Regions from separate parts of the Salinicoccus bachuensis genome, predicted to be linked through region 1. Evidence: riboswitches for the same ligand, from Rfam matches in the RefSeq annotation. Region 1 holds a riboswitch; each other region holds the start of a gene.
What was found. Region 1 has a riboswitch for S-adenosylmethionine ahead of RQP18_RS02415 (methionine ABC transporter ATP-binding protein). Riboswitches for the same ligand answer to the same signal wherever they lie in the genome.
Positions count from the first base shown of each region.

Region 2: linked by a shared signal. The riboswitch ahead of RQP18_RS05425 (LLM class flavin-dependent oxidoreductase) and the one ahead of RQP18_RS02415 (methionine ABC transporter ATP-binding protein) in region 1 are both predicted to bind S-adenosylmethionine.
Region 3: linked by a shared signal. The riboswitch ahead of RQP18_RS09095 (PLP-dependent aspartate aminotransferase family protein) and the one ahead of RQP18_RS02415 (methionine ABC transporter ATP-binding protein) in region 1 are both predicted to bind S-adenosylmethionine.
Region 4: linked by a shared signal. The riboswitch ahead of RQP18_RS08725 (5-methyltetrahydropteroyltriglutamate--homocysteine S-methyltransferase) and the one ahead of RQP18_RS02415 (methionine ABC transporter ATP-binding protein) in region 1 are both predicted to bind S-adenosylmethionine.

Region 1 is NZ_CP138333.2:457,910-465,557, forward strand. It holds gene RQP18_RS02375 (Mur ligase family protein) at 1-1,405, shown strand, start outside; gene RQP18_RS02380 (DUF3243 domain-containing protein) at 1,465-1,785, opposite strand; gene aroD (type I 3-dehydroquinate dehydratase) at 2,094-2,837, shown strand; gene RQP18_RS02390 (thioredoxin family protein) at 2,883-3,200, opposite strand; gene RQP18_RS02395 (Spx/MgsR family RNA polymerase-binding regulatory protein) at 3,342-3,704, shown strand; gene gcvH (glycine cleavage system protein GcvH) at 3,768-4,148, shown strand; gene RQP18_RS02405 (toprim domain-containing protein) at 4,204-4,617, shown strand; gene RQP18_RS02410 (thioredoxin family protein) at 4,568-4,885, shown strand; SAM riboswitch class I at 4,926-5,024, shown strand; gene RQP18_RS02415 (methionine ABC transporter ATP-binding protein) at 5,128-6,147, shown strand; gene RQP18_RS02420 (methionine ABC transporter permease) at 6,144-6,836, shown strand; gene RQP18_RS02425 (MetQ/NlpA family ABC transporter substrate-binding protein) at 6,876-7,648, shown strand, end outside.
Region 2 is NZ_CP138333.2:1,097,456-1,105,103, reverse strand. It holds gene RQP18_RS05440 (AbgT family transporter) at 1-295, opposite strand, end outside; gene RQP18_RS05435 (amidohydrolase) at 288-1,604, opposite strand; gene RQP18_RS05430 (CynX/NimT family MFS transporter) at 2,017-3,228, shown strand; gene RQP18_RS05425 (LLM class flavin-dependent oxidoreductase) at 3,276-4,661, opposite strand; SAM riboswitch class I at 4,768-4,877, opposite strand; gene RQP18_RS05420 (PAS domain-containing protein) at 5,003-6,220, opposite strand; gene RQP18_RS05415 (aminotransferase class I/II-fold pyridoxal phosphate-dependent enzyme) at 6,424-7,648, opposite strand, start outside.
Region 3 is NZ_CP138333.2:1,772,948-1,780,595, forward strand. It holds gene RQP18_RS09090 (aliphatic sulfonate ABC transporter substrate-binding protein) at 1-936, opposite strand, end outside; gene RQP18_RS09095 (PLP-dependent aspartate aminotransferase family protein) at 953-2,752, opposite strand; SAM riboswitch class I at 2,820-2,929, opposite strand; gene RQP18_RS09100 (very short patch repair endonuclease) at 3,066-3,524, shown strand; tRNA gene RQP18_RS09105 (tRNA-Val) at 3,675-3,746, shown strand; gene RQP18_RS09110 (arsenic resistance protein) at 4,073-5,005, opposite strand; gene RQP18_RS09115 (hypothetical protein) at 5,015-5,542, opposite strand; gene rlmD (23S rRNA (uracil(1939)-C(5))-methyltransferase RlmD) at 5,586-6,983, opposite strand; gene RQP18_RS09125 (hypothetical protein) at 7,102-7,569, opposite strand.
Region 4 is NZ_CP138333.2:1,722,339-1,729,986, forward strand. It holds gene RQP18_RS08710 (polysaccharide deacetylase family protein) at 1-55, opposite strand, end outside; gene RQP18_RS08715 (YkyA family protein) at 79-717, opposite strand; gene RQP18_RS08720 (YceI family protein) at 872-1,402, opposite strand; SAM riboswitch class I at 1,571-1,667, shown strand; partial or broken gene RQP18_RS08725 (5-methyltetrahydropteroyltriglutamate--homocysteine S-methyltransferase) at 1,753-2,859, shown strand; gene RQP18_RS08730 (S9 family peptidase) at 2,903-4,591, opposite strand; gene RQP18_RS08735 (sporulation protein Cse60) at 4,701-4,874, shown strand; gene RQP18_RS08740 (DUF6320 domain-containing protein) at 4,924-5,532, opposite strand; gene RQP18_RS08745 (alcohol acetyltransferase) at 5,576-6,754, opposite strand; tRNA gene RQP18_RS08750 (tRNA-Leu) at 7,124-7,208, opposite strand; tRNA gene RQP18_RS08755 (tRNA-OTHER) at 7,230-7,301, opposite strand; tRNA gene RQP18_RS08760 (tRNA-Cys) at 7,317-7,390, opposite strand; tRNA gene RQP18_RS08765 (tRNA-Gln) at 7,397-7,468, opposite strand; tRNA gene RQP18_RS08770 (tRNA-His) at 7,473-7,548, opposite strand; tRNA gene RQP18_RS08775 (tRNA-Trp) at 7,552-7,625, opposite strand; tRNA gene RQP18_RS08780 (tRNA-Tyr) at 7,631-7,648, opposite strand, start outside.

The DNA.
Region 1 (7,648 bases):
GGCAGCGGGAATGCGAAAGAAGAATGGAGTTCGGGGTATCACATCGATGTATCAGAACCTTGAGGAAGGCTATATCTTCATGCTGAAGGCATCAAAAAATTCAGGGAAGTATCTTCGGGAGGCGATTGAACGGCATCCTGTTCTGATCATCACGGATTTTGAGGCGGGCGCCTTTGCCGAATTCCATGATGAAGTGGATATTCTCTATATCAATGATTTCACCAAAGCATCAATCAGGCTTGTGGAGCTTTTCTATGGTGAGTACATCGAAAAGATGAAGTACATCGGGGTGACGGGTACCAATGGCAAGACGACGACCAGCCATTTCATCGGGAGGCTGCTCTCAGAACTGGGCTATAAAGTGGCGACGGTGGGGACGCTTGGGGTGTTCGATGATGAATATGAAAAGGTAGGCTTTACGCACTCGACACCCACAACACCGATGCATTTTGAATTTGCCGAAATCATCAAGTACTTTTCAATACGGGATTACGACTATATCGTCTATGAAGCAACCTCCATTGCCCTTGATCAGGGACGCACGGGCTTCCTCCGCAATGATCTGGCAGTATTCAACAATTTCAGCCCGGAACACCTGGACTACCACAGGACGATGAAACGATACCTTGAGGCTAAGCTGAGCCTGGCCGGCCTAAGTGATGAAATACTCGTCAATATGGATGCTCCGGAATATCGGATTCTGGCGAAAGACCGATATCATTTTTCGGAACATGAGGACACCTACTACCGCTACCGGACTGCCATCGATCATATCGATATTCATGTAGGCGCGACCCATTATGAAGTAAGGCCTGGTTTTCTCGGGGAACATAACTATATCAATCTGGCAACGAGCATATTCGCCCTGCTGAAACTGGGCCATGATATCGATGCAGTGATCGGAGCGGCAGGGCAGATCACCCCTCCCGTCCACCGTTTCGAACTCTTTTCGGAAGATCGGTATAATTTCATACTGGATTTCGCCCACACTCCAGTTGCGATCAAGGAATCCATCATCAATGCAATGAAGTATGCCGAAAAGGTGGGGAAGAAGCTGATCGTCATGGTGACCGGCATCGGTCTGAGAGGATACGGAAAGATCAGGATGACGATGGAACTGGTGCCTGAAGGCCTGTATTATCTCGTGCTGGCTGCAGAACAGGTCGGCTATGAAGATGAAGAGCGGATTGTCAGGATGATGCGGAAGTTTCTGCCCGCTTCATATGATGATTCCAACACCATCCCTGCATTGTCACGTCAGGAAGGCATCATCCAGGCCATTGATCACGCTGACCCGGAGACGATCATACTGTTGACCGGCATCAATGAACCCCAGCACTACCGCGGGGGTGTAATCTCCCATGATGACAAGCAGTTCATCCTCCAATATCTGAAAAAAATATAAGGAGAACACAAAAAGACACTTCCTCTTGGAAGTGTCCGCTTATACTATGATGAAATGGACTAGCCATTTTTTTTCTGTGCGAGTCTGACCAGCACTCTTGCTACTGTATCTTTTTCGTCACTGCTGTCAGTTGCCTTCCAGAGTTCTTTCAGCACCTGTTCTTCGCGGTTGCGTGGCTCTTCATTGGATGCGAGGTAGTCGGCGACCCTTTTGGCAGCCTTGGCCAGCTGGTCTTCGTCCATGCCGACCTTCTCGCCCTTGTTGACCTGGTCTCCGAGATAATTTAGGAACTTGTTATAGCTTTCAAGAATCTGATCCTTGTTCTCCTGGTCCATGTTCGCAGCCTTCTCTTCCGGATTTCTCATTTCGTCATTACTCATGTCTCATTCCTCCTATTATTTTGTAGTGATAATAATATGCACTAAATGCTGATGGGAGTATCCTGAGCATCATGATGGAAATTGAAATTCTGGATGTACTGTGCGCTCTATTCCTAGGATATCCGTTTAGTGCACGGTCTAAACATTATTGACGGGTGGGAGGTTCAATCCATGTTCTCATGGTTTTCCCCCTTGCAAAAAGGGAATGAAGAATATAGGAAATTACATATATTTCATCAGGCTGATTGAATTTTCTTTAAACTTTCTATAATGTATATAAATAAACAGAGATTATGAGAGGGATCCATATGAATATTAAAGGTGTAGAAATCGGAGCAGGCCAACCGAAGGTGGTGGTTTCTTTTACAAACCATTCCAAAGAAACGATCGAAGAAGAAATAGAGGCGGCATTATCCCATCCTGGTCTGTTTGACATCGTCGAAATCAGAAGTGATGCATTCGATGCATTGAGTCACGAGGAGCACATCCAACTGGTCAATCACATCGTCCAGGAGATGCAGGACTATCCGGTCATCTATACGTACCGCACACTGAATGAAGGTGGAAAGGGGCAGAAGACTGCAGCGGAGTACGAATCCCTGCTGGGTGCTGTGCTCGAACAATGTGGCATCGACATCATCGACATCGAATTCTTCAAATATGAGGACATCGTGGATAACCTGGTACAGAAGGCGAAGGAGAAAGGTGTCGGCATCATATTGAGTCAGCATGATTTCAAGGAGACGCCGCATTTTGATGAGATGATGGCAACGTACAGGAATATGTATGAACGGGGCGGAGATATATTGAAGCTTGCCTACAAGCCATCAGACGGACGCGATGTGCTCAGCGTACTCAGCGCCGTCCATGATGCGCGTGAGAAGTTCAACTGTCAGATAGTGGGAATTGCGATGGGGGAACTCGGAAGGATCACGCGGGTGGCAGGCGGTGTATTCGGTTCCTGCCTGACATACGGATATCTATCCCATAAGGCGGCACCGGGACAGATCCATGCCGAAGTCCTCAAGGACAATCTGAAAATATTCGAATGACCATAAGAAAAGCGTCCAGCTGATTGCTGGACGCTTTCATGCTGCCTATATGCTATTCTGCAGGAAATCTTTTACAGACTCCGGAGATTTAGCATCTGCAGAGTGCAGATGGGCAAGCTTTTCGCCATTTTTGAAGACGAGCAGGCTCGGGATCCCCATGACATCATTTTCATCTGCCGCTTCCGGCACTTCGTCACGGTTCAGTTCATACCAGTCGATATGCTTGTATTCCTCGAGGATCGGATCGATGAACATGTTCATGCGTGTGCAGTCCGGGCACCAGTCGGCGAAGAACTTGATGATGATCTTGTCATCGCCCTGTATTTTCTTGCTATAGTCGTCATATTGTCTGATTGCTTCCATTATCAGTGCTCCTTTAACAGTGTGATTACCATCCATTTTATCATCTTTCGGCCAGAATATGAAACGGGCGGCCCGATTCTGCTTGCAATATGCATTTATTTGCAAGTATATTATGGGTAACAAACCTTCTGGAGGTAATGGATGATTACATTATATGAATACCCGAAATGCACAACCTGCCGCAAAGGGAAGAAGTTCCTGCAGGAAAATGATGTGGAATTCGAGAGCATCGATATGGTGAAGCAGCCGCCGGATGCAGGCAGGCTCTCCGAACTGGTGGAGCGCTCCGGCAGAAATATTGATGACTTCTTCAACAAACGCGGCAAAAAGTTCAAGGAACTGGGCCTCAAGGAACGCCTGGATGAAATGACGGAAGAGGAGAAGATTGAACTGCTGTCGACAGACGGGATGCTGATCAGGCGGCCCCTTCTCTACGATGGCTCCGGCGTGGTTATCGGCTTCAAGGAGGAGGAATACAAACAATTTGTGAACGGCCGGAATTAGCCTTGCCTAAATAGTGTGAACTATGAGATTATATAAGTGTATAAGAAAAAGGAGGTTTTTGTCGTGGCAACACCTAAAGAATTCAAGTATTCAGAAGATCATGAATGGGTCAAATTTGAAGATGGCAAGGCGACAATCGGTATTACGGAATTCGCCCAATCCGAGCTCGGTGATATCGTATTTGTGGAGCTGCCTGCTGAAGGCGATGAAATTACTACTGGGGAGTCATTCGGCAGTGTGGAGTCCGTAAAGACGGTATCCGAACTGTATGCACCACTCAGTGGTACAGTAGTCGAGATCAATGAAGGACTCGAGGACAGCCCTGAGCTTGTCAATGAATCTCCTTATGAGGAAGCATGGATGGTGGTCATTGAACTGTCCGATGAATCACAACTTGATAAACTGATGGATGCGGATGCCTACGAAGAAATGGTGGATGCATAAAAACTGAAACTCTGGACATCGTCTGGAGTTTTTTTAAAATATGATACCAGGGGTGATGGCAGTGTATTTTTCCGATAAAGTGCTCATTGTCGAAGGAAAGACGGATAAGCGGCGCATCGAAGAAGTATTGATTGAACCTGTACAGATCATATGCACCCATGGTACAATGGGAATCTCAAAATTGGATGAGATTCTCGACCAGCTGAATGGCTCCGACATCTATATCCTGTCCGATGCGGACAAAGAGGGAAGAAACATCAGGAAATGGTTTAAAAAACATCTGAGTGAAAGTACTCACATATATATTGACCCGAAATTCGGTGAAGTGGGCCGCTGCCCACGCGACTACTTGGCAAACCTCCTTATGAGACACGATTTCTATGTAGATACAAGCCTGATCATGAAAGGTAAGTTCAGTAATGATGAAAGAACCAAAGACAATCGATATTACCAGCCGTATTCAATCTGAGGAGACGTTCGTACTCTATGGCTATGCGCCGATATGTGCAAACTGCCAGATTGCGGAAAGGATGCTCGATATCGTCTCGGAAATGAAGGGAGTTTCATATACTTCCATGAATTTGAACTATCATAAGGACCTCATAGAAACGTATGAGATCAGATCGGCGCCCGCACTGCTACTGTTCAGGGAGGGCAAGCTGGTCCGGGAAGTATATGCATTCCAGTCCGTACCCCATCTGACGGAAGTGTTCGATGAATTCCTTGTTGACGAATAGGGATGCGGATGATAGTATTATTAACAATCTAATAATGAAACTCTTATCAAGAGTGGTGGAGGGAAGTGCCCGACGAAACCACGGCAACCGTCTTTGTGACAAGGTGCCAATTCACTGATCGATTGATCGAAGATGAGAGGCTGATGGATAAAACCGGTGCCTGCTCAACTTTTGAGTGGGCTTTTTATTTAGCGGAGCGGAAAATGCACGACTTTTCCAATATACAAGTCAGGGTGAAACGTATGATCGATATAAGGAAAGCAACGAAAATTTTCAAGACGAAGAACAATACCATCCAGGCCGTGGATGATGTCAACCTTCATATCAGGGAAGGGGAGATATTCGGCGTCATCGGCTATTCGGGAGCAGGCAAATCCACGCTGATCAGAATGCTGAACGGCCTGGAACAGCCCTCCTCGGGCGAAGTGGTGATTGGTGAAGATGTCATCAGTTCGATGACTCGGTCGAATCTGCTCAGGAAACGCCAGAAGGTCTCCATGATCTTCCAGCATTTCAACCTGCTCTGGTCGAGGACCGTCGCCGACAACATCAGCTTCCCACTGGAGATCGCCGGTGTGCCGAAGAAGGAGCGTGCGCGCCGTGTGGCGGAACTGGTGGAGCTTGTCGGCCTCACGGGGCGTGAAGACAACTATCCAAGCCAGCTTTCGGGTGGACAGAAGCAGCGGGTCGGCATTGCGAGGGCGCTCTCCAACAGGCCCGAAGTGCTCCTTTGTGATGAGGCGACGAGTGCGCTCGATCCTGAAACGACGGATGAGGTGCTCGACCTGCTGGTAAAAATACGTGATGAAATGGATCTGACCATCGTCCTCATCACGCATGAGATGCATGTCATCCGCAAGATATGCGACCGGGCGGCAGTGATGGAGAACGGCCGGGTCGTGGAGACCGGACCGGTGATAAAGCTGTTCCAGAATCCGGAGCATGGCGTGACGAAACGCTTTGTCAAAGATGACATCAACGATGAGGAGACGGCCCTGTCATTCGAGGAGGTCAGGGAGATGTTCCCGACTTCGAAAATACTCAAGCTCGGCTTTGTCGGTTCACAGTCGAAAGCGCCGATCGTCTCGCAGGTCGTCAAGAAATACAATCTCGACCTGAACATCCTTTCGGGCAACATCAAGCGGACGAATAATGAGTCCTATGGCCACCTGTATGTGGCGATCGATATTGATGATGCGGACCTTGAAAGCCTGGAGAAGGAACTGGCTGAGCATGCTGTGACAGTGGAGGTGGAAGGATGAGCGAATTCATCAATGCGTTCGCCGAGATGTTCTCATTTGAAAATGTCAAATGGGATGATGTCTTTACGGCGACAAACGAAACGCTTTATATGACCGTCATTTCCACTGTGTTTACATTCATATTCGGGCTGGTTCTCGGAATCATCCTTTTCCTGTCATCCAAAAGCGAGCATGCAGCCAGTGCACCGATCTATGGCGTCACAGCATTCCTCGTCAACCTGTTCCGTGCGATTCCATTCATCATACTGATCATCCTCCTCATCCCGTTCACGAAAGTGCTGATGGGGACGATCATGGGGTCGCAGGGTGCACTGCCTGCACTTATCATTGGTGCGTCACCATTCTATGCCCGCCTGGTCGAAATCGGACTCAAGGAGATCGACAAAGGGGTGATCGAAGCGGCGGAATCCATGGGTGCAAATACATGGACGATCATCTGGAAGGTGCTGTTGCCTGAATCACTGCCCGCCTTGATTTCAGGCATCACCGTCACCGCCATCATGCTTGTCGGCTCCACAGCGATTGCCGGCGTCATCGGTGCGGGAGGCCTTGGCAACCTGGCGTACATGGTCGGGTTCACAAGAAACCAGAGCGATGTCACTCTGGTCGCAACTGTAGTAATACTGGTTATCGTTTTCATCATCCAGATTCTGGGGGATCTGACTGCCAAAGCAGTCGACAAACGGTAATCATAAAAATAAAACCAATCAGGAAAGAGGGAAAGTGTAATGAAGAAGATTTTCTTATTGCTTGCCATTTCAATTTTCGCAGCCATTCTGGTGGCATGCGGCAACGGAGGTTCGGAAGAAGCCACAACCGAAGATAGTGAAGAAAGCGAGGAAACATCCGAAACAGCTGAAAATGAAGAGACTGAAGAGGCGGGTGGTACGATATCCATCGCAGCTTCCCCGGCACCGCACGCTGAAATCCTCGAGGAAGCGGCAACGATCCTGGAAGAGGAAGGCATTGAACTCGATATAGCAATCGTCAATGACTACACGACGCCAAACCGTCTGCTTGCGGACGAGGAAGTGGATGCAAACTACTTCCAGCACACGCCATATCTGGAAACGGAAAAGGAATCCCATGACTATGACATCACAAGTGCGGGAAATGTACATATCGAGCCGATGGCCGTATATTCCCAGGACTATGATTCATTGGAGGAACTGCCGGACGGATCGACGATTCTCGTGTCCAACAACCCGGCTGAGGAAGGCCGCTTCCTTTCCTTCTTCGTAGATGCAGGACTGGTCGAAATCGAAGAGGGCATCGATATTGAAGATGCGACTTTTGATGATATCACATCAAACGAGAAGAACTTCGAATTCGACAACCAGACAGCACCGGAGCTGCTTGTGAGCATGTATGAAAACAACGAAGCGCCGGCTGTCATCATCAACTCCAACTTCGCATTGGACGGCGGACTGAGCCCGACGGAGGACTCCATCGTCGTTGAAGATGGCAATTCCCCTTACGCCAACCTTGTGGCGGTACGTAC
Region 2 (7,648 bases), 640 kb from region 1:
CGATACCCAGCATGATACCGAGCACAAGGCCCAAAGGCGCGAAGCCTGTGAAGTTATCAAGCATGGAGGACAGCATGTAGGCAAGCCCTTCAAAGGAAATGAGACTCCTGATTTCAAGCGTTTCCCCCGTCCCCGGATGCTCGACAGTCGCGCCTGTGAGGCTGAATATCATGGAAAGCACCATGACAGCCGCTGCAAGTATCACAAAGATGAAGAACGGGTCGGGGAGCTTGTTTCCCAGCCGTTCGATTTTTCCCAGAATGCCATTCCGCTTTTCTTCGTTCGCTTCACTCATAAGATGTATTCTCCTTTTCCAGATGAATATTTGCAAGATGTAGGATGATGCTGGTGTATACGGATACTGCTGTTCTGATCGCCTGTTCGTCAAAATCGAATGATGGATGGTGATGGCCCGCTGCGAGTGGACTGGCGAATATCATGAATGTGGCAAGGCCTTCATTTTTCTGTACATGGTCGATCATATATGTCACATCTTCACTCGCCTTGAGCGGCATGACGTCCATGACCTTGATTCCATTCCCGCCTGCCCGGTTCGCTGTTTTGATGATGTCCATCCATTCTTCATCGCATTCGGCACCGATGGCGTTGCCCATGAACTCTGTTCCATATTCCACATCATAGAGCAGTGCCGATGCCTTGAGTATACGCTCCGCTTCACTCAGCATATAATCGTTCAGGGCGTTCGTCTCTCCTCTTGTCTCCATTTTCAATTCTGAATGATCGGCGACCACATTCCTGCCGCTGCCTGCATTCAATGTCCCGACATTCACTCTTGTTGCACCGTCACGGTGTCTTGCAATGGAATGGAGATGCAATGAGGCGGAGGCAGCTGCAAGGAGCGCATTCTTCCCTTCGTTCGGCTCTACGCCGGAATGTGCCGATTTTCCTTTGAATGATACATCGAGTTTTGTGCTGGCCAGAAACTGGTCCGTCGTTGCACTGATGGTACCGGCTTCATGTTCATTGATGCCGAGGTGGCCGCTCATGAAATAGTCCACATCATCCAGCCAGCCCTTTTCCACAATACTTCTGGCACCCCTCCCCCCTTCTTCAGCAGGCTGGAAAATGAGAGTGAAGCGGCCGGAAAGCTGATCCTGGTTCTGATTGATATATGCAGCGACCGCAAGTCCGATACTGATATGGCCATCGTGTCCGCATGCATGCATCTCTCCTTCATGAAGAGATCTGTAGCCGCCCGCAGCTGGCGCGTGCGGCGCATCTTCCGCCTCCATTATCGGCAGCCCATCGATATCGGAACGCATCGCAATATGCGGTCCCGGCCGGCCGGTGTCAAGCACCGCCACCAGGCCAGTGGTCCCGTCTGCCATCTTTTCGAGAAATTCTTCAGGCACACCGTATTCGGACGCCCGATGCCGTGAAGCTTCTATCGTCTCCTGATCAGGCACCCCGTAGCGGTGCTCCCGGCTGATGGCCTCCCCTCCAATGGAAAGTGTGAAATCCATTTCTTTCAATACTATGTAGATTTCATAAGTCGTAATGAACTCTGTAAAGCCCACTTCCGGAACCCTATGAAACATCCTGCGCAGATCCACTGCCCTGTCCTGAAGCGTCCCAATATCCATATTTCGCCCTTCTTTCTTTTTATGTTCCTGCATGCATTTCCAATGTATAACCAAACATAAGAATGATAGCATTAATCATATTGAAATAATAGGGATTATTGTGATATACCATGAAAAGTCATTAAATTGACAAAATGGATATGTAAGGCTGCCCTCCATATCGGAAAACGGCATTCAGTCGTTACCCGCTGCCATGCATTAGAAATTTTCATGCATGATTTGTCCATTCGGAGCATGAAATTCAACTGTTGCTGGAAGCGTTCCATGGCAACCGGAAATTTTGAATAGGCATGAAAAATTTTCATGTTTCTTTTTGCTTTGTTGAGGAATGATACTTATGTTGCGCATGTACATATGTTATTATTTAGTGCATTGTGCAAAGAACGATCACACAGAGAAAGAAGAATGAAAAATGGAAGAAATATCTAAAAGCAAATACTATGTCACACTACTCGTGCTGGCGATTCTCCTAATTGGGGCGACCCTCAGGTCTCCGATTTCGTCCATTGGACCTCTGGTTCCATTTTTCAGGGAGGATCTCGGCATAACAAATGCCACAGTGGGCTTCCTCAATACTTTGCCGCTGCTGGCATTTGGTCTGTTCTCGCCATTCATACCGAAAATATCATCCAAACTCGGGATGGAAGTGACGCTGCTCCTGTCCATGGCGGTGCTCTTTATGGGCGTCACCCTGAGGGCTGTGGACGGCGTGTATATGCTGGTATTCGGCACACTGCTGGTCGGCCTGTCCATTGCTGTCGGCAACGTGCTCTCCCCCGGCCTGATCAAATCAACATTCCCATTCAAGGTCGGCCTGATGACGGGGCTCTATTCCGTTTCGATGAACCTTGTCAGTGCATTGTCCGCCGGACTGTCCGTTTCCATCGCCCTGTCACCCGGCTATGACTGGCGGTTCGCGATGCAGATCTGGGGCATCATCCCGGCGCTGGCCGTCATCGTCCTCCTCCTGAGACTGCCGGGGATCATCACAACCCGGAAGAAGGTGTTCGCCAAAATCGATGCCAGACCCGGGAAAGGCCTGTTGAAGTCTAAGCTTGCCTGGGCGGTGACCCTGTTCATGGGGCTGCAGTCGCTGATTGCCTACAGCCTTTTCGCCTGGCTGCCGATCATACTGACGACCAAGGGATTCACGGAAAGCGAAGCCGGCTGGCTCATGACCACCTATCAGCTCGCGTTGCTGCCAATCGCTTTCCTCGCCCCGATCGTTGCATCGAAGATGGAGAACCAGAGCCGACTCGCCTTCATATCAGGCATGATGTTCTTCGTCGGACTGCTCGGCGTCTCGCTGATTTCCTCATCCTACTGGGTCGTCCCCTTCCTGATCATCATCGGTATCGGGGCGGGCACGACATTCAGTCTGGCGATGATATTCTTCGTCATGCGGACCGGCACTGTCGAACAGTCTTCACAGCTGTCTGCAATGGCACAATCCATCGGCTATCTCATCGCAGCGGCCGGACCGCTGTTCCTCGGTACCCTCTCCGAATTTGCGAATGGCTGGGCAATCCCGCTGATCGTGCTGATGAGTGTGGCAGTGATGGTTGCACTCCTCGGCCTCTATGCCGGACGGCCTGAGAAGATTGATTTTGAAGAAGCAAACTGAATATCAACAGACGCAATCCCCGATGGACATGTCCATCGGGGATTGTTTCATATGCTGGATCGTGAGAGCGAAGCCAGCCGCTTTGCAGGATGATTTTCGGGAATCCTTGGACTTCCCTTCCCGAACAGGTTCTCCCTCAGTGTGGACGCCTCGTACTCTTTCCTGAAGCTGCCTCTTTCCTGGAGGACGGGGACGACGAGTTCTATGAAATCCTCGAATGTCCCGGGAGAGTGGGCCTGGATGATATTGAAGCCGTCTGCATCCCCTTCATTCGCCATCGACTCGAGTGCATCGGCGACCTGTTCCGGCGTACCGACCACTTTTGTCGCCCCGATGCCGAGACCGTGATGCAGCACCGCTTCCCTGACCGTCCATCTCCTGCTCGTACTCGCCACCGTGTATTTCTGCAGAAATCCATGGGAAGCATCGGTTCTAATGTTTTCCACATACTGGTCGGGGTCATACCCGGAAAAATCGATGCCTGTATGGCCACTCAGCATGGACAGCGTCCCTTCATAGCTGACGTGGGAAAGGAGTGTTTCATATTTCTCCTGTGCCTCCGCTTCCGTCCTGCCGACAACCGGTACGATGCCTGGGAATATTTTGATGTCTTCAGGATTTCTCCCGGCTTCAGATGCCCGTCTGCGGATATCTGATGTGAATGATTTCAGCTCCTCCAGATTGCTCGCTATGGTGGTGAAGAGCGCCTCGGCATGCTTGGCGGCGAATGCCCTGCCCTTTTCGGAGGCTCCCGCCTGGAAGAGGACCGGTGTACGCTGGGGAGATGGTTCGACCACATGCATCCCCGGGACGCTGAAGAACTCCCCTTCATGACTGATCGGATGGACCTTCTTCGGATCTGCATAGACGCCGGTTTCGACATCCGCTTTTACTGCATCCTCCTCCCAACTGTGCTCCCACAGTTTATAGACGACATCCATGTATTCATCCGCCCGTTCATACCTCCTGTCATGCTCGATCTGATTCGCAAGGCCGAGATTCACCGCTTCGCTCTTCAGATACGACGTCACGATATTCCATGCCACACGTCCCTTCGTCAGATGATCCAGTGTCGAGAAGTCCCGTGCCAGTTTATAGGGTTCGGCATATGTAGCCGAACATGTCGCAGCAAAGCCCAGATGTTCCGTCGCTGCCGCCATTGCTGAAATCTGGAGCATGGGGTTATGCAGGGGGACCTGGACGGCATTTTCAATTGAAGTGTCGGGGCCATCCTTATAGACATCATATATGCCGAGCACATCGGCAAGGAACATTCCGTCAAACTTGCCGGCTTCAAGCAGCTTTGCAAGATCCACCCAATAGTCGAGATCTCCATGACGCACCCCCTGGTCCGCTTCATGCCTCCATAATCCCGGGGAATGCGGGGCGACAGTGTTCATCGTAAAACCATTCAGCCGAATCTGCTTCTTCATAGATCATCTCTCCCTTTACAGTATTCATCGAAAAAACCCATCAAAAAAGTAGGAAATTAAAAATACCCCATCCAATGAGGAAGAGGTATTAGGCAAGAGACGCTCCTCCTCATCTTCCAAGCATGACGCTTGTTGGAATTGGCACCGTTCAACTTTTGAAAGTGGGGTTGCCGCAGGATCTCAGGACCAATTTCCTCCCCTGGCTCTTGATAAGGAATATATTCAATTTAGAGTTAAAAGCTATGATATCAGCTATATAATTTTCTGTCAAATTCAAATTTTTAAATATTTTAGTTCCATGGGATATATCCATGAGGGGAAGAGACGGACGTCAGCCCCCATCACCTCCGTTTTGGACTCGGGCCGCGTTTTACTTCCCTCGGCAATTCGAAGAACGGCTGGATATCCTGCACGTATTCGAGAATGCCCATGAAGTCGCCACTTTCATCGAATACAGCCTTATATGTGACATGGACATACTTGTCCTTCTTTCTGAACCACATCGTTTCTGATTCCTTTTTCCTCTTTTTCAGGTCATGGATGATGTGCATCACCTTCTTCGTACTTTTCGGCGGATGGCAGTTGGCAACGTTCCTGCCGATGGACAGTGGTGTACGTATGAACATCATCTCACCTGATTCCACAATGTCATTGAAGTATTTGAAGAGTCCATTCCGATCGACAAACGTGATTTCGACAGGAAGATGATTCAGTATCAGGTTCGCTTCCTTCGCTGTCAGATAGCCCCCGCCAAATTGCATGTGGACCGTATCATCCAGGGACTCGGACTGATTCCGCCTGTCGTATCCACTTCCATTCTGATACTTGCCCACGGAATCTATCGCATATCCGAATGCCCTGCTCTCCGCTGCAATCGCCGTCCAATCCCGCTCTTTGAACAGGGACTGTGTCAACGGTATGAGGAGGTATGTTTCCTCGAGCATCATTTCCTCACACGCGTCCTTCAGGTCATCAAACGATCTTCTTACATGACGGAATTTGATGTCGTCGATCTTTTCCGTCCGTTTCCTCAAAGCCCGGAGCAGAAGGCGGATGGTATCGTGCTGCGCCCACATCTTCCGCGGGAGTGTATAGATGCCGCGGCGCTCGAGAAGTGGAAAATAGAGTTTCTCCTTCCTGTTGAAGTGGCAGTTGATATCCTCGAACCGAATGACTTCTGCGATGAGCGTGTCCACCATCGTCCGCTCCCCTGCCTCGTAGCACTCGAGAAGGTGGCCGATGATTTCCAGCGATCCGGAAAGCAGCCTGTTTTCCTTCTTCAGTATGCGAAGTGGATGACTGCCATCTTTTGATACATGGATATCAGTCAATGATTTACGATGGATGTGTTCATGGATATCGAGAAATTCCCTGACATCATATATGGAAACCTCCTTTTCCACATACTTCACTTCCATTATCGCACCAAGCATTTCACCCGGTTCCATTTCCTCCAATGCCGCGCTGAAATCAGCCATCACGCTCTCCACCGGCTCTCCCCGGTTCATCCTGAGCAGCAGAGATCTTACTTTGCTGACGTCCGTTGTTGCCATGGACATGCAATCACCCCTTCAAATTTTTCTCTTCCTTTTAAACATGTATCATCAATACATCTATTATATGACATTTCCCCCTCCCGGTACCGCCTGTTTCAAATCGTTAACATTTTTTTCGCTATTGCGAGATATTTTAGACACAAAAAAGCGCCCTTCAAAGTTTCCACATCTTCCGTGGCTCCTTTGAAGGACGCTTATCGGTGTTTCTATACCTGTATCATGCCCTTCTCCCGCATTTCGAGAAGAGCCGTTTCGAGCGCATGGACGACATGCTCGAAGACGAGGCCGCCCTGGACGAATACAGTGTAGGGTTCCCTGATCGGCCCGTCTGCGCTGAGTTCGAGGGAGGCGCCCTGGACGAATGTTCCGGCGGCCATGATGACCGGATCCTCATATCCCGGTATGTCGCTTGGCACGGGAAGAAACTGTGAATTGACGGGCGAGGCCTTCTGTATCATCTGGGTGAAGGTGACCATCTCCGCCTCCGTATTGAAGGACACGCTCTGGATCAGATCAGTCCGTTCTGCATCCGGTGCCGGATCTGTCGCAAGCCCCGCCTTCGACAGCAGGTGACTCGTCAGTACTGCTCCGTTCAGGCTCTCCACCACCGCATGCGGCGCCATAAAAAAGCCCTGGTACATGTCAGTGTTGGCGTTCAAACTCGCCCCCATCTCCTTGCCGATGCCGGGCACGGTGAGTCGGTAGCTGATCCGCGTGATGAGGTCCTGATCCCCTGCGATGTAGCCGCCCATCCGGGCGAGTCCGCCGCCAGGATTCTTGATTAGACTCCCGGCGATGACATCCGCGCCGGCCTCGACCGGTTCGCGGGTCTCTACAAACTCGCCGTAGCAGTTGTCGACGAAGACGATGATGTCCGGATATTCCGCTTTTATCCTGCTGATCATCGCCTCCATTTCACTGATGGTCAGCGACTTGCGCATGCTGTATCCGCGGGAGCGCTGGATGGCGACCATCTTCGTCCGATCTGTTATGGCATCCATGATCGCCGCTTCATCAAACCGGTCATCCACGAGATCGATGGACCGGCAGCCTACCCCCTTCTCCCGCAGGCTGCCGACGTCCCGATCGGAACTGCCGATGACCTTGGCAAGCGTATCGTAGGGTTCGCCGCTGATATAGATGAGCTCATCACCCGCCTCGAGCAGTGAGAGCAGGACCAGGCTGATGGCGTGGGTGCCTGAGATGATCTGGCTTCTGACGAGCGCATCCTCACTCCTGAAGACCATACGGTAGATCTCTTCAAGCTTGTCCCGTCCAACATCATCATATCCATAGCCTGTCGTGCCGGAAAAGTCGCTTTCGGCCACCCCATTCTCATGGAAGGCATGCATGACTTTCTTAAAATTTTTTCTTGCGATCTTTTTGTTTTCCCTGATGATCGGATCGATCTCTTCGATTGCTTCCTCAATC
Region 3 (7,648 bases), 1.3 Mb from region 1:
AGGATCGATTACATCGACTTCCTGCAGGATATTGCCCGATTCGATCAGTGCTTCCTGATGGACCGCTCCCGGAACCGGGTTTGAAAAATCGTTGCGTTCCAGCTGCAACCTTGCCACTTCAGGCTCGATCTGCGCTTCCTTCACCATTATTTCCACAGCCTCCTCAGGGTTTTTCTGAATCCATTTCCTGGCTTTTTCATATGCTTCGATTACACGGCTTACATATTCCGGGTGATCCGATGCAAAATCCTCCCTTACATTCAGGAAGCCGTATGTATTGAAATCCGGATTGCGGTAGAACAGCTCTGCACCCGATTCAACTTCCAGACGGGCCATATGGGGGTCAAGTCCTGCCCATGCATCGACATCGCCGTTTGTCAGTGAAGTGGCACCGTCGCTGTGCTGAACGTTTACAATCTCGACATCATCCTGGGAGACACCTTCTTCATTCAGGGCCCTGAGCAGGAAGATGTATGGATCGGTGCCAAGCGTCGCAGCCACCTTTTTGCCTTTCAGATCCTCCATGCTTTCAATATCGGAATCCTCCGTTTTCACCAAAGCCGTCCATTCCGGTTTGGAGGCGATATATACATTCTTTATCGGCGCACCATTGGCCTTTGACATCAGCGCAGCGGCACCGGCAGTCGAGCCGAAGTCGACACTGTCGCTATTCAGGAATTCAAGCGCCTTGTTGCTTCCATGGCTCAATGTCCATTCGATTTCTATCCCTTCTTCTTCGAATTCCTCTTCTGCCCATCCGAACTCTTTCAGCACGAGGCTTGTAGGCGAGTAATATGCATAGTCCAGTCTGATCTTCTCAGGAGCGCCCGAAGACTCTGCCGATTCGGCCTCTCCTGAGCCACAGCCGGCCACGACAGCCACCAGGGCAAGCACGATAAGTGCCCATGCCCTCTGATTGAATATTGATGATTTCATTTTTATGACCTCCATCCTATATTTCACATGCGTATGTGGAAATCGTGCCCCGCAGACGCTGTGCCTCTTTGTATGTGCAACGGTTATGCACCACCTGTATGCCGCCTTCCCTTGCGATTTCCGCAGCTTCCGGAGAGACGACGCCTTCCTGGAGCCAAAAGACCCTCGGGTTCACATCGAGCGCTTCCTTCGCTATTTCAATTGCCGCTTCAGGACTTCTGAATACTTGGACGACATCGATGGCATCGGGAACGCTTGAGAGATCCGGATAGGCCTTTTCACCGAGTATCTCCGTTTCCCTCGGATTGACTGGAATGATCCGGTAGCCGAGGCGCTGCATCTTCCGTGCAAGGCGGTAGCTCGGTCTGGCTTCCTTGCCGCTCAATCCGACCACCGCCAGCGTCTTCTGCCGTACCGTCTCCTCTCCGTTCTCTCCGATGATCTTCTCCGTCGGGGAATCCAGTGCCCATCTTATGACCCCTTCGTCATTGATGACTGCCGCATCTGCTGATCCATCCCCGATTCCTGTGGCCTTCTTCAGCGCCTGCCCCAGATCTTTTGTGATATCCCTTACGGATTCAATGCCCACCGACAGACGGATGAGTTCTTCCAGCACGCCGGTCTCCTCAAGCTGTTCCTTCGTCAGCTGCTGATGGGTCGTGGACGCCGGATGGATGATCAGTGACTTCGCATCGCCGACATTTGCAACATGGGACCATAGCGAGACATTGTCGATCAGTTTCTTCCCTGCCGGTTTTCCGCCCCTGATCCCGAAGGTGATGATTGAACCGTATCCATTCTCGAACTGCCTCTTCGCAATATCATGGGACGGGTGGTTCTCCAGACCGGGATATGTCACCCACTCCACCGCAGGATGGGCCTCCAGGAAGCGGGCAACCTCCTGCGCATTTTCATTATGCCTTTCGACACGTATATGTAGAGTCTCCAGTCCCTGGATCAGCTGGAAGGCATTCTGTGGACTGAGGCTTGCCCCGAAGTCCCGCAACAGCTGCACGCGGATTTTCGTGATGAAGGCAAGTGTGCCGAAATCCACAGCATAACGGATGCCGTTATAGCTCGTATCGGGTTCGGTGAATTCCGGGAATTTTTCGGTATTCCAGTTGAACCGCCCCCCATCGATGACCACCCCGCCTATGGAAGTGCCGTGCCCGCCGATCCATTTTGTTGCCGAGTGGACGACGATGTCCGCTCCCCATTCAATCGGCTTGAAGACGTGCGGTGTGGCGAACGTATTATCGACGATCAATGGTACGCCGGCTTCATGCGCCACTTTGGCAACTGCTTCAACGTCAAGGACCTGAAGTCCGGGATTGCCGATTGTTTCGGCGAATACAGCCTTCGTCCGCCCTGTGATCGCCGCCTTGAAATTTTCCGGGTCGGCAGGATCGACAAATTTGACGTTGATGCCGTATCTGGGCAGAGTGACTGCAAACAGATTGTATGTACCGCCATAGAGGTTCGACCCCGCCACGATTTCATCCCCCGCACTTGCCAGGTTCAGTATGGACAGTGTGATGGCTGACATTCCGGAAGAAGTCGCCACTGCCGCCACCCCGTCCTCAAGAAGGGCCATGCGCTTTTCGAACACCTCCACCGTAGGATTTCCGATGCGCGAGTAGATGTTCCCCGGTTCATCCAGGGAAAACAGGCTCTCCGCATGGTCCGTGTCATGGAAAACGTACGAGGTCGTCTGATAGATCGGCACCGCCCTTGCGCCTGTTGTCGGATCCGGCGCCTGTCCGCCATGGAGCGACAGCGTCTCCAGGTCATAAGTTGCATTTTCTTTTTTTGTCAATATAATCTCCTCCTGGTTGTAATAATAAAAAAGCTCTCTTCCTATATAAGAAGAGAGCCTCCGCCTCCTCTTATCTTCCAGGAAAATCTCCTGCAGGAATTAGCACCTTATCAGACTTGATTGCCTGATGGTTGCCGGGCGTCATAGGGCCTGTCCCTCCGCCACTCTGGATAAGTGATAGAACTGTATTATTAATAATGTATACTACAATACTATGGATTATTATATTTGTCAAAACATTTTTCAAATTTAAAATACTCTGCTCTCCATCAATTTTCATGACGAATGTTTAACGCCCTAGCTGGGTAGGTGAATGGAAAGATGGGAGGTGGCGACAGTGGCCGATATGATGTCTACAGAAAAGAGAAGGCGGACGATGAGCCGGATCAGGTCCCAGTCGAAACTCGAGAACAGGGTTACGAAAGCCCTGTGGGCTGAAGGCTACCGGTTCAGGAAGAATGTACGCACGTTGAAAGGGTCTCCGGATATCGCAATCCAGAAATACAGGGTGGTCATCTTCATCGACTCCTGTTTCTGGCATATGTGCCCCGACCATGGCAACTGGCCGAAGAGCAATCAGGAATTCTGGAACAGGAAGCTCGGGAGGAACATGGAACGGGACCGTGAAGTGAATGCCCATTATCGTAAAGAAGGATGGCATATCATGCGTATGTGGGAACATGAATTCAAGGAGGACTTCAAAGGGGCCTTGGACAGGATGACGGCTTTCATAGAAATGGCAAAGTCCGAGGCCGCCAAAGGCAAAAAATAATGCCCGGAATCCCCATTTCATTATTGACAATTCCGGGATAACATTGTAAATTTGAATATGTAGTTTTTAAAACGTGATCCATCAGACAGGCACTTGTCCATCAGGTGTTGAAATTATTGTTTCGGGGTCCCGACGGATAAATAAAAGTAGGGTCTGTTAGCTCAGCGGGAGAGCACTTCGTTGACATCGAAGGGGTCACTGGTTCGATCCCAGTACAGACCATCCAGCACCACAACGCAAACATCCAGTCTATTGACTGGATGTTTTTTTATTTTTTGAATATCAAGTGATAAAACAATAACTTAATTTTATTTCTTTCGCTTATCTCTTATGCTTCCAACAGCCAGTATGTTAGCACCAATAAACAGTAGCACCATGGACACACTGGTCCAAAAGGTCTCTGGTCCACTGGCTACAGAGGTCCAATACATCAATGCGCCCAGTAACATTATAGTTAAACCAATCCACTTGATGATGAGCACCTCCTCTCCTGTATTACATTCAAAGGTTCGACTGCGTTAGACTACTCGGAATTCTTTTCCTGCCTTTTATTTATGTCTGATCAGTATTCTAGAAGCAAGGCCCAGTATCGGCAGCTCGATGATGGGCCCGATGACGAGGGATAATGCGATCACTGGATGATCCGGAAATGCAGTGATGGCAATGGCGAGTGCAAGCGGAGAATTGCGTGCCAATGTCATCATGACCAGACTGACGGATTCCTTGTGGCTGAACCGGAACAGTCTGCCCGCTGTGGTGCCCACCGTGAAGGTGATCGCAAAGAACAGCAGCAGTGGCCCCAGCAGCAGGAGCACGACGTCAAAGTTCCCGAGCAGTGTATCGCGCTCCGAAGCGAACATCGCGGTCACGGCAAGCCCCAGAAAAATGACATTGAAAGTGTCGAAGAAGCCCTCCACCCTGCCCTCCGAAGGCAGGACACGCTTTGTCAGCAGTGCCAGCACGAAGGGGATGCCCACCACAATCAGCACACTCTGTATGATTCCTGAAAATGACAGCCCGATGCCCTGTTCAAATCCGAAGAACAGATAGAGGTAGGCAGGCAGCAGGAGCAGCTGCAGTATCAGGTTGATCGGCAGCAGGGACGCCGACAGCACCGTGTCCCCTTTCGCCAGGCCGGTGAAAACAAGATACCAGTCGGTGCAGGGAGTCACTGTCAGCATGACGAATCCGATCCATATCAACGGATGGTCCGAGAGGAAGACCATGCCGATCACATAGGCAAGGACGGGGGTCCATAAAAAATTGATGCCGAGGGAAACGAGCACGAACTTCACCTTTCTGAATGAAGTGAATACACGTTTCAATGGCATCAGCAGAAACAGCCCATACAGCATCAGCATGAGGAAAGGGGGGATGAGGGCGCCGGCATGCTGCTGGATGGTGTCGATGCCGCCCATCAGCATGCCCATAAGTATAGCGGTAAGCAGGATCAGCGGCTGATATTTTTCAAGGCTGTTCATGATGTCTCCCTAGGCCAGCAGATTGGCAACATCCCAGGATTCCCGCTTATAGACTTTGAACATGAAGTACATGAGGACAAGAATTCCGAATTTGATGGAATGGTCATCCAGATGGCTGTCCGCCAGGATGACGGTATCCCCGCTGACCACATCCTCCTTCACCGTCGCAATATGATCTCCATGGAAGTAGACCTCCATATCTCCACTCCAGTTCTCCTCGATGCTCATGAACTGGTGGTCTATCCGGCCATCGACACGGAAGTGGAGCAGGCTGGTGCCGGGTCTTTCCTTGAATACAAGCTCAAGATCATCCGCTACGATGATATATTTTGAAATGTTCATATCCCTGAATTTGCGCTTCTTCAATCCCAGTATGAGGGAATCGCCCTGGGTGGATGTATATGAATAGGTGTTCCGCTTTTCACAATTTCTTAAGACTGCCTTTTCAACATAACCGACTGGATCATCATGATCATTTTCTATCGCTACCGATTTCTTGTTTGAATCTACGGAAAGCTTGAATTGATATTGCTTCATAACTGCCTCCTCCATAATCTATCCACCCCACCCATACATATATCTATACTGTTGAATCCGTTTTTCTTAACAGGGCAACGAGTTCCACATGCACCGTATGCGGAAACAGGTCCACAGGCTGCACGCGCTCGAGTGCATATCCATATTCCCTCAGCCATGTAATATCATCGGCAAATGATTCCGGGTTGCAGGATACATAAACGACACGGTCGGTTCCAAGACGGCCGATCCGGCGCATGACCTTGCCTCCCGCCCCGGAACGCGGCGGATCCAGCATGAGCAGGTCCGGCCTGCCCCATGTATCGAGCACCTCATCCATGCCGCGCCTTGCGTCCTTGGCGAGGAAATAGGTATTGCCGAGCCCGTTGTCCTCGGCGTTCCTTTTGGCGGACTCGATTGAAGTTTCAACGATTTCGATGCCTGCCAGCGCCTTGACTCTATTGGCAAAAGGCAGTGAAAATGTACCGACGCCGCAGAACAGGTCGATCATCCGTTCTTCGGAGGTGACTTCAGCCATCTCGATTGCCAGATCCACCAGTTTCTCCGCCTGGAGCGGATTGGTCTGGAAGAAAGTATCGAACCAGATCCTGTATTTGTATCCATACATTTCATCGTTGATATAGTCACGGCCGTGGAGTACATGCGTTTTCTCCGACTGCGCCATATCCGCCCAGTCCCTGTTCTCCATCCACATCAGGCTCTTGAGGTTTTCAAATTTCGAAGTCAATCGCCCGATGAGGTCATCCACGGCTTCCTGGTTCTCTTCCGGAGTGCCAGTGGAAAAAATCGCAAGCATCAGTTCGCCGGTCTTCTGCGACTGCCTTGTCATGAGGTTTCTGAGCAGCCCCTCATGCCTATCCTTGTCATATCCGCTGAGTTCATGTTCCCGGGCCCATTCGGAGACTTCAAGCATCGCCTCCACCATCTCGTCCCCGGCGATCAGGCATGTATCCAGATCGATGACGTTGCGGAAATTTCCAAGTTCATGGAGGCCAAGCGCACCGTCCTTGCCGAAGGTGAATTCCATCTTGTTGCGGTACTCCCACGGTGTTTCCATGCCGAGCGCATCCGCTACGACACCGGAGTCGAACCCGTAACGTTCGAGGAATGATTTCACTTCCCCCGTCTTATAGGCCAGCTGCCCTTCATACGTCCAGTGCTGCCACACACATCCACCGCACTTCTCGAAGTGTGGACATGGCGGTGCAACACGCTCCGGGTGCTGTGTGGCGATTTCATCCGGCAGTACACGTGCCAGCTTCCTGTCGGGGTTCGGTACGGTGACCTTCGCCTCCTCCCCGATGAGTGTCTGGGGGACGTTCAGCTTCAGTTTCCTCGGGTTGCTGCCGCCGGCATCACGCCATACATACCCCATCCCGGAACCTTTCTTATCCAGCTTATCTATTTTTACATTATGCGTTTCGAATTCCTGATTGGACACAACAGCATCTCCTATCCTTATCTCTTTATATTCATTCTACATTATCCATGATTGCAATCACAAATGCTCCAAATATTTTAAAGAGATTATGCAGATTTCGCAAGATGGGAAGATGACTTTATATCCATAGTCTGATCAGAAGTCCCACCGACAGCCCAAATATCCCGTGCCCGAGCGTCCAGTAGAACCAGGCCATGAAATCGTTCGGTGCAGGCGGTGTCTTTGTCAATGCACTGAGGAAATAGAGGATGCCCCCGCCTACAGTAAATACAAGGATATATGGCCATACATCCATCCCCCACCCGAAGGGGATGAGCAGATAATACAGCACGACCGCACTCGCTATACACGTGCCATAGTGGAACAGTATGCCTGTAATCTTTTTGTCACTCCATTGCTTAAGTATCGGAATGTAGTCCATATTATAGAGCAGGATGTCCGCTTTGCTGCCCGTAATCCTGCAGATGACCTTCATCACTGCTGCAAGAATCACCCCCGAGATCGCACCGATCACAACCAGTTTCAAGAAAACTCCCATCCCATCACTCCAATCCATGAGTGTCGTTCCATTCAGAAAAATATTCATAATACATTATACCCATTGGAAAAGATCATTATACTAGCATAGGGAAATTAATGGAGGGGTGCTGCAGCTGAAACCTCTA
Region 4 (7,648 bases), 1.3 Mb from region 1:
CGGCCAACAGCATGCTGCTGCATAACGCCATCAATAGAAACCGCTTTTTAAACATATCGTGCCTCCTTTAGGATCATGCTATTCATTCGATGTCTCCTCCAACTGTGAAGATAGGGTGCTGTGGGCCTCTTCCAACGCCACAAACTCCTCATCAAGTTGAATCCGTAGTGCCCGGATGCCTTCCATTTCATCATTGACCGCTTCGATTCCCTTCTGGAATGTTTCATAGCTTGAGTCATCCTGCCCCAGGGATTCAAAATATGCTGTCTGGGAGGACAGCTGCTCTTCATAGGCTGATGTGAACTCATCAAGCGAGCCTGTCACGGAATCGAGGGAATCAAGGACACCATTGACCGCCTCCTCCGATATCTCATCGCTGTCGATCTGCGTCATCTCTTCGTGCTGGCTGAGCAATTCCCCGCTGGTCTCCGACAGCGCTTCCAATGCCCCCCGCCTCTCTTCAATATTCGTATGGACTTGGGCAGAACCGTCAGATAGGGTACTTAGATCTTCGTCTTCCTCCAATACGGTTTCAAATTCTGACTGCAGACGGCTTTCCAGATCAGCCAGCTGAGTGAATGATTGAATCGCCGCCTCCTGTTGTGCCTCTATGTCTGACAATGAAGTCTGCGTCTCTTCGATCGCGTTGCTGCATCCTGAAAGTATTAATAATGAAGCCGTAATGCCAACTGCCGTATTGCGACAATGGGAGAACATAGGTCATCTCCTTTATATTTGAATTTCAATAAAGTATAACAGCTTATACAATTTTAGTAAATTTCAATATTGACCCATCCACTATGAAAAAACCGGCGCCCGGTCATTAAAACGACTGGGCGCCGGCTGGTGCATTGCACGGTGGCTTCTTTACCTATTCACTTTTTTCTGAGAACTGCAGTTCAAGCTGTGCCTTTACGTCCTTGCTCACCAGTACGCCGCCTGTTTCCAGCTTCTGGTTCCATGTGAGGCCGAATTCTTCCCGGTTGATGGTGAATTCAGTTTCGAAGCCATGGACTTCCTGTCCCCATGGATTTGTGCCCTTTCCATTATACTGGAGATCGATCGTCATCTCTTTGGTGATGCTGTTCATCGTCGTTTCACCCGTCACCGATACAGTATCGCCGGATTTGGTGACATTGCTGGATTTGAATGTAATTTTCGGGCTCTTCTCGACATTGAAGAAGTCCTCGGATTTCAAATGTGCATCACGGTCTTCATTTTTCGTGCTGATACTGTTGACGTCAATTTCAGCATAGACTTCAGCATTTTCGAAAGTCTCCAGCTTGTCCGTCTTCACTTCGAAATGGAAATCCTCAAAGTATCCTTTCACTTTGGAGACCATCATATGTTTTACCTGAAAACCGACTTCAGAGTGGGCTGGATCTGTTACGAATGTTGTCATTGTTAAAAACCTCCAATAATTTTTATCTTCAATTCAAGATAACTAAATGATACATCACTTACTTACTTTATGCAAGTAGTTTATATTTAGAATTTTGCAGATGGCCTCCATACGACTTGACAGAAAATTCTTTATCATTTAAAGTGCTTCATAATATAATATTTGAGATTCTTATCCAGAGAGGTGGAGGGACTGGCCCGCCGAATCCTCAGCAGCGGACCGCTGGTACCGTGCTAATTCCAGGAGCATTGCTCGAAGATGAGATAAATGGATGATCGTCATCCCCAATTTATCCGCATCGGACAATTGGGGATTTTATTATATTAATATTATGTGAAAGAGGGATCCAGATGACGAAAACAGCACTCAAAGCACCATTCAGGGCCGATCATGTCGGCAGTCTGCTGCGCCCGGAAAGCATCCATAAGGCGCGGACGGACTATCAGGAGGACAGGATTTCCTACGAGCGCTTGCGAGAAATCGAAACCGAAGAAATCAGACATGTGGTCGACAGGCAGATTGAAGTGGGACTCAAGGCCGTCACCGATGGGGAATTCAGAAGACGCTTCTGGCATACCGATTTCCTGGAACACCTGGCCGGCGTGGAAGGCTACGTTCCTGATACAGGCTTCCAGTTCGATGGCATCGAGACGGAACGATACGATGTTCGTGTCACAGGGAAGGTTGCTTTCAATAAAGACCATCCGCATATCAGGGACTTCATCGAGTTCAAGGAAATCGTCGGAGACCGTGCAGTGGCCAAACAGACGATTCCAAGTCCGAACCAGATGTTCAATGCAGGCATCAGGAACCAGGAGTTTTATCCGGATGTCGAGGCATATGCGAAAGACGTCATAAAGACATACTAGGATGCGGTCCAGGCGTTCTACGATGCCGGGTGCCGCTACCTCCAGTTCGATGACGTATACATCGCAGGACTCAATGCACCGGAGATTCCATTCAACGACAGCGGATATGACAGGGAATCCCTGATTCAACTGGCACTGAGGGTACTCAACGGGGTACTCGAGCAAAAACCTGAAGATATGGTCATCACCACCCACCTCTGCCGTGGAAACTACAGATCAAAATGGGCATTCGAAGGCAGCTATGCCAAAATTGCTCCCGTCCTCTTTGCCAAGGAGAAGGTTGACGGATTCTTCCTCGAGTATGATGATGACCGTTCCGGAGACTTCGAACCTCTTTCATATATCCCGAAAACAGGGCCCCGGGTCGTCCTCGGACTGTTCACCTCAAAGCGTGGCGAACTTGAAGACGAAGGAATTATCAGGGAACGGATTGAGGAAGCATCCAAATATGTCTCGAAAGATCAGCTCTGCCTTAGTCCCCAATGTGGATTCGCCTCCACCCACCACGGCAATGAACTCACGGAAGATGCTCAGTGGAAAAAGCTCGAATATATCGTCTCACTCTCCGAAAAGCTTCTGGGCCAATAGAAAAATGAGGCGCACCAATGGTGTGCCTCATTTTTATGGCATACTACAATGTCCGGTTGAGAAACTCGAGGATCTGGCTGTTCATATCATCGATGTTTTCCTGATGCATGTAGGTATGGCCTTCATTTTCATATGCAGTGAATCCGACATACTGATCGTTTTCCTTCAAAGCCTCCACAATCTGGACCGATTCGCTGTACGGGACACGGGCATCGTGATGACTGTGGAAGACCATGAGCGGAATCGATATGTCACCGCTTCTGGGGAGCGGCGAGATGTCATCAAGAAATGCGCCCGCCTCTTCTATCGAACCATATTCCGCAGCCCGCAACGCCCTCCTCCATGGTGGCGTATGTTCCAGGAAGGTCCTCAAATGCGAGATGCCGACGATATCCACTGCTGATGCCCACAATTCGGGGTGGTGGGTAACGAGAAGAAGCGTCATCAGTCCGCCATAGCTTCTGCCCATGACCGAAATGCGGGACTCGGGAGCGATGTCATCATCAATGAGATGACGTCTCAATTCGATGACATCCTTCATGGCATCAAGCCGTTTCTTCTTATCATCCGCTTCAAGATAGGCGCGCCCATACCCTTTGCTCCCCCTGATATTCGGCACCACCACCTGGATGCCCGCCCTGTTCAGATCGTAGTAGAGCGCATTGAATTCCGGTCTGGCCTGTGATTCGGGGCCCCCATGTATATGAATGACAGCCTTTTTCTCTTCCGCGTCCGACTCATATATAAAATATGGTACTTCCAGACCATCGAATGAACGGTAGGATGACATCTGCCATAAAACTTCGGACGTCTCCCCGGTGTTCCCCAGCACAGTTTCAGTTTCTCCGGTTTCAAGTGAATGACGGCAGATGCGATGGGGCTGGTCGACCGAGGAGTGGATCAGGAATAGTTCCCGCCCTTCTCCATAGTCCAGTGAATGCACTACACCCTCCTGTATGGCTGTCAGCTTTTCCGTCTCCAAAGATCTCAGATCCATACGATATAATACGGAATGTCCATTCTCGTTGCATGAAAGAATGGCTTCCGACCTGTCGCCGGATACTTTGAAATGTTCGATGTCCCACTGGAATGATGTTAGCCTGTGATGGCTTCCATCTTCAATATTGATTTCATGGACGTTCATGTATCCATCCTCCATGTCGGTTAGGCACAGGCATCTGTCGTCATGGAATTTGAAAGAGGCAAAGCGGGCTTCAGGCAATGCCACCGCCTCTGTAGAACCTTCATCCAAATCATATATCAGCAGTGCTTCATCGATATTATCCACATCCCTTGATAACAGGACCCTATCCGGCGACAGTTCGTGTATGAAACGGATCGGCCCATCAAAGGTTTCGAGCACCTTGAACGCGCCTTTGCCATGAACGATGCAGAGATCAAACGAAGAGGATTCATGATGGTTGCGGACCATGGTATATATATTCTGTCCATCATCATATTCTCCATAATGGTGGAAGTAGTCGGGATTTTCGGCAAGCGGCTTCATGTCATCGCCGTCCATCACATGGAACTGGTTCCTCTCGTTTCCATGATAGTCCACAGCCACCGTCACATGCTCCTTCTCCAGCCAATAGTTCTTGACGTTCTGATCCGATCTGGTAAGTTGCACTTTCCTGCCCTTTGAGGCATTGTATTTCCATAGCTGGTGCATGCCGCTTTCGCTGCTTATGAAATAAAGTTCCTGGTCTTCACTCTTGTACTTTAAATTCATATATTTGATGAAATTTTCCACTTTTCATTCCCCTTTATGTATGACTTCATCCCCATTTTACTATATTACGTGACTTTTCTGTTAATTTTGGTGGATAATATGGATAAATATGAATGAAGGGATGCATCCGACCATGAAAGTGAAGACATTAAGTGCTATGACCGAAAAGGGGCTCGATAAGAAAGTGAATGAGTTCCTCTATGAAAACCATCAGATAGAAATTATCGACATCAAATTCTCCTATGGCAGTACACTTGCCGTCCTTGTCATCTACAGGGACTAAAAAAGCCCTCCACTTCAATTTCATGAAGTGAAGGGCTTTTTCCATATCGTTATATATGCAGTCTTCTGCTCAATTGCGCCCATACAGTCTGGCGTGCAAACATTCCAAAGCCACTGATCAGCATGAAAGCATAGAAGCTTGCGAAAGCACTCGGCCATATGACGGTTGCATATCCGGAAAAGTACAGTGCAGCAGGCAGGAAGCTCAATGCAATCATCGTGGTCAGGCTTACATGCCCTTTCCATTTGAGTCGACTGGTAAGTACGGACAGTGTGACCATGACGAGTCCTGCAACAATGAGGAAAGGCACTGCATAATTGATCGACCATTTGAGGAATCCGGACTGGGAATCCATCAATAGGAACAGCAGCGTCAGACTGACCACCTGGCCGACTATCTTGCTTCCCAGATGGGACTTCGACAGGATGGTATGATTCAGTGATATGATGCCGTATACTACGAGCCCCGTTGCATGGAAAACCCACAGGAAGTGCGGCATGACGATCAGATTGATGAAGATGCATGCCAGTATGATGGCCATGCCTGCAAACACTGCAATTCGTGGTGCCTGCCTTTTGCCAAAAACCTTTCCATCATAGGATGGATAGAAATCATCTTCCAGATCAGGGTCGCTGGAAGAAAATCTTCCGTTACACAATGGACATATTCCATGCCTCGTGGCTATCCTGCACTCTTCACAATTATTCATCGCTGTTCCCCCACTCGTTAGAATAGATTTCGATATCCAATCCGGTCAAATCTCCCAATTCCTTGAAGAAATCCCTCACAATATCCGTTTCGGAAATGGACAGTGTGAAGGTGATCGTCATCCGGCCATTCACCGTCCCAACCGCACAGCTGATTGGACTTTTTCTGGTAGGATACAGCGCAATATCCATGCGTTCCACAAAGTGTGCCATGGTTTCAGGCAGCTTTACGTTTCCCATATTCGAAAGTGTCATCGTCTTCGTTCTCTCTCCAATATGATTGAATCCATATCTCATCGCAGGATACTTGAGGAAGATCGGGAGGAGCCGTGTCATCATTCCCCGCTGAAGCTGGAAATGACGGTTGATGCCCATTTGCAGGTTTTTCTTATCCGTGCGGAATTTCAACTTTCCCGAGACTTCCTCCAATACATCATCAAAAGGTGTCTCATCGTTCACTTCGGCCCCTACATTCACAACCAGGAAAAAATTCCGCATCGTCACGGATGGAAACTGCCGCCGCAAATTGACAGGCAGGGCGACTGTGACCGGCTCCCGTGCGGAGTAATGGCTGCTTCCGATCACTTTGATCAGAAGTGCTGTCAGAAAGGCGGTTATGGTCGATCCCGACTCTTTTGTAAAGCGGTTGAGGGCGGAACCATCAATCACGCCATGGATGATATTGATGCCCGTCGTCGCGAGAGCGGAACCTGTAAGCTGATACGCCGCCCCATCCTTGAGCCGTATGTTTCTTTTGTCGTTTTTATACGCATATTTTTCAAAACTGTCCTCTACCTCTTCACTCCCGGGCGCATCCTGCGGCAACAGTAACAGCCCATCGGGAGAAACTGTATTCCCCTTCAGAATCAGATACTGGTATGCCAATGTCTTGAGGAATTCCATGGCCCCACTCCCATCGGTCAATGAATGGAACACTTCAAATGAAATTCTTCTTCCATAATAGATGACACGTATGAGGTAGCCGCTGTTCATCCTCGGGTCGATTGGCGCACATGGGTATGTCTCTTCCTTCTGGACAATGAGTTTTTCATCATTCTTCTCCAGATAGTCCCAGAACAGTCCTTTTCTTAACGATACGGTCAATGTAGGGAAACGGTGTATGACCAGGTCCAATGCTTCCTGCAGCAGGTTTCTATCAACTTTTTCTTTCATGATGAAAGAAACTCGAAATACAAAAGAATTCTCAGCATTCGACAATGCATGAAAGATCTTGCCTGTATTATCAATCCTATACCACTGGTCTGACATCCTCTACTCCCTCTTCCATATGACCTTCGTGCCAGTATGACATATTATTGGTAGAAATGCTCTTTTTTCATGATGGATTGGAAAAGAAATATCATCTTCTCTGCAATATTTCTTTTACCAGAACTGCAACGTTCTTCGTTTTATCGTTGTTACTCGTACTATCTCCTCCTTGTATTGTTAAGACGCAAAAAAGCAGCCAGATGAAATGATTCATTCTGACTGCCATAGGCAATTATTAAACATATCATTTATATTGTTTGGGACAACAGGTTATACCACCGGTCGGGATCGAACCGACACTCCCGCAATGGGAACTGGATTTTGAGTCCAGCGCGTCTGCCAATTCCGCCACGGTGGCCCAGTATTAATAGAATTATAAAGCGGAAGATAGGATTTGAACCTATGTCTTGCTTCAGGTAGAAGCATGTTCTGAACACTGAACTACTTCCGCATATGAAAGACTAAATGGAGGCGCCAACCGGATTTGAACCGGTGATAGAGGATTTGCAGTCCTCGGCCTTACCACTTGGCTATGGCGCCTTGAAGCTGGGCTAGCAGGATTCGAACCTGCGCATGATGGTACCAAAAACCATTGCCTTACCGCTTGGCGATAGCCCAATAATGGGGCGGCTGATGGGGATCGAACCCACGAATGCCGGAACCACAATCCGGTGTGTTAACCACTTCACCACAACCGCCATTGGCAGGGGTAGTAGGAATCGAACCCACACCAAAGGTTTTGGAGACCTTTATTCTACCGTTAAACTATACCCCTATATATGGAGGGGGGCAGATTCG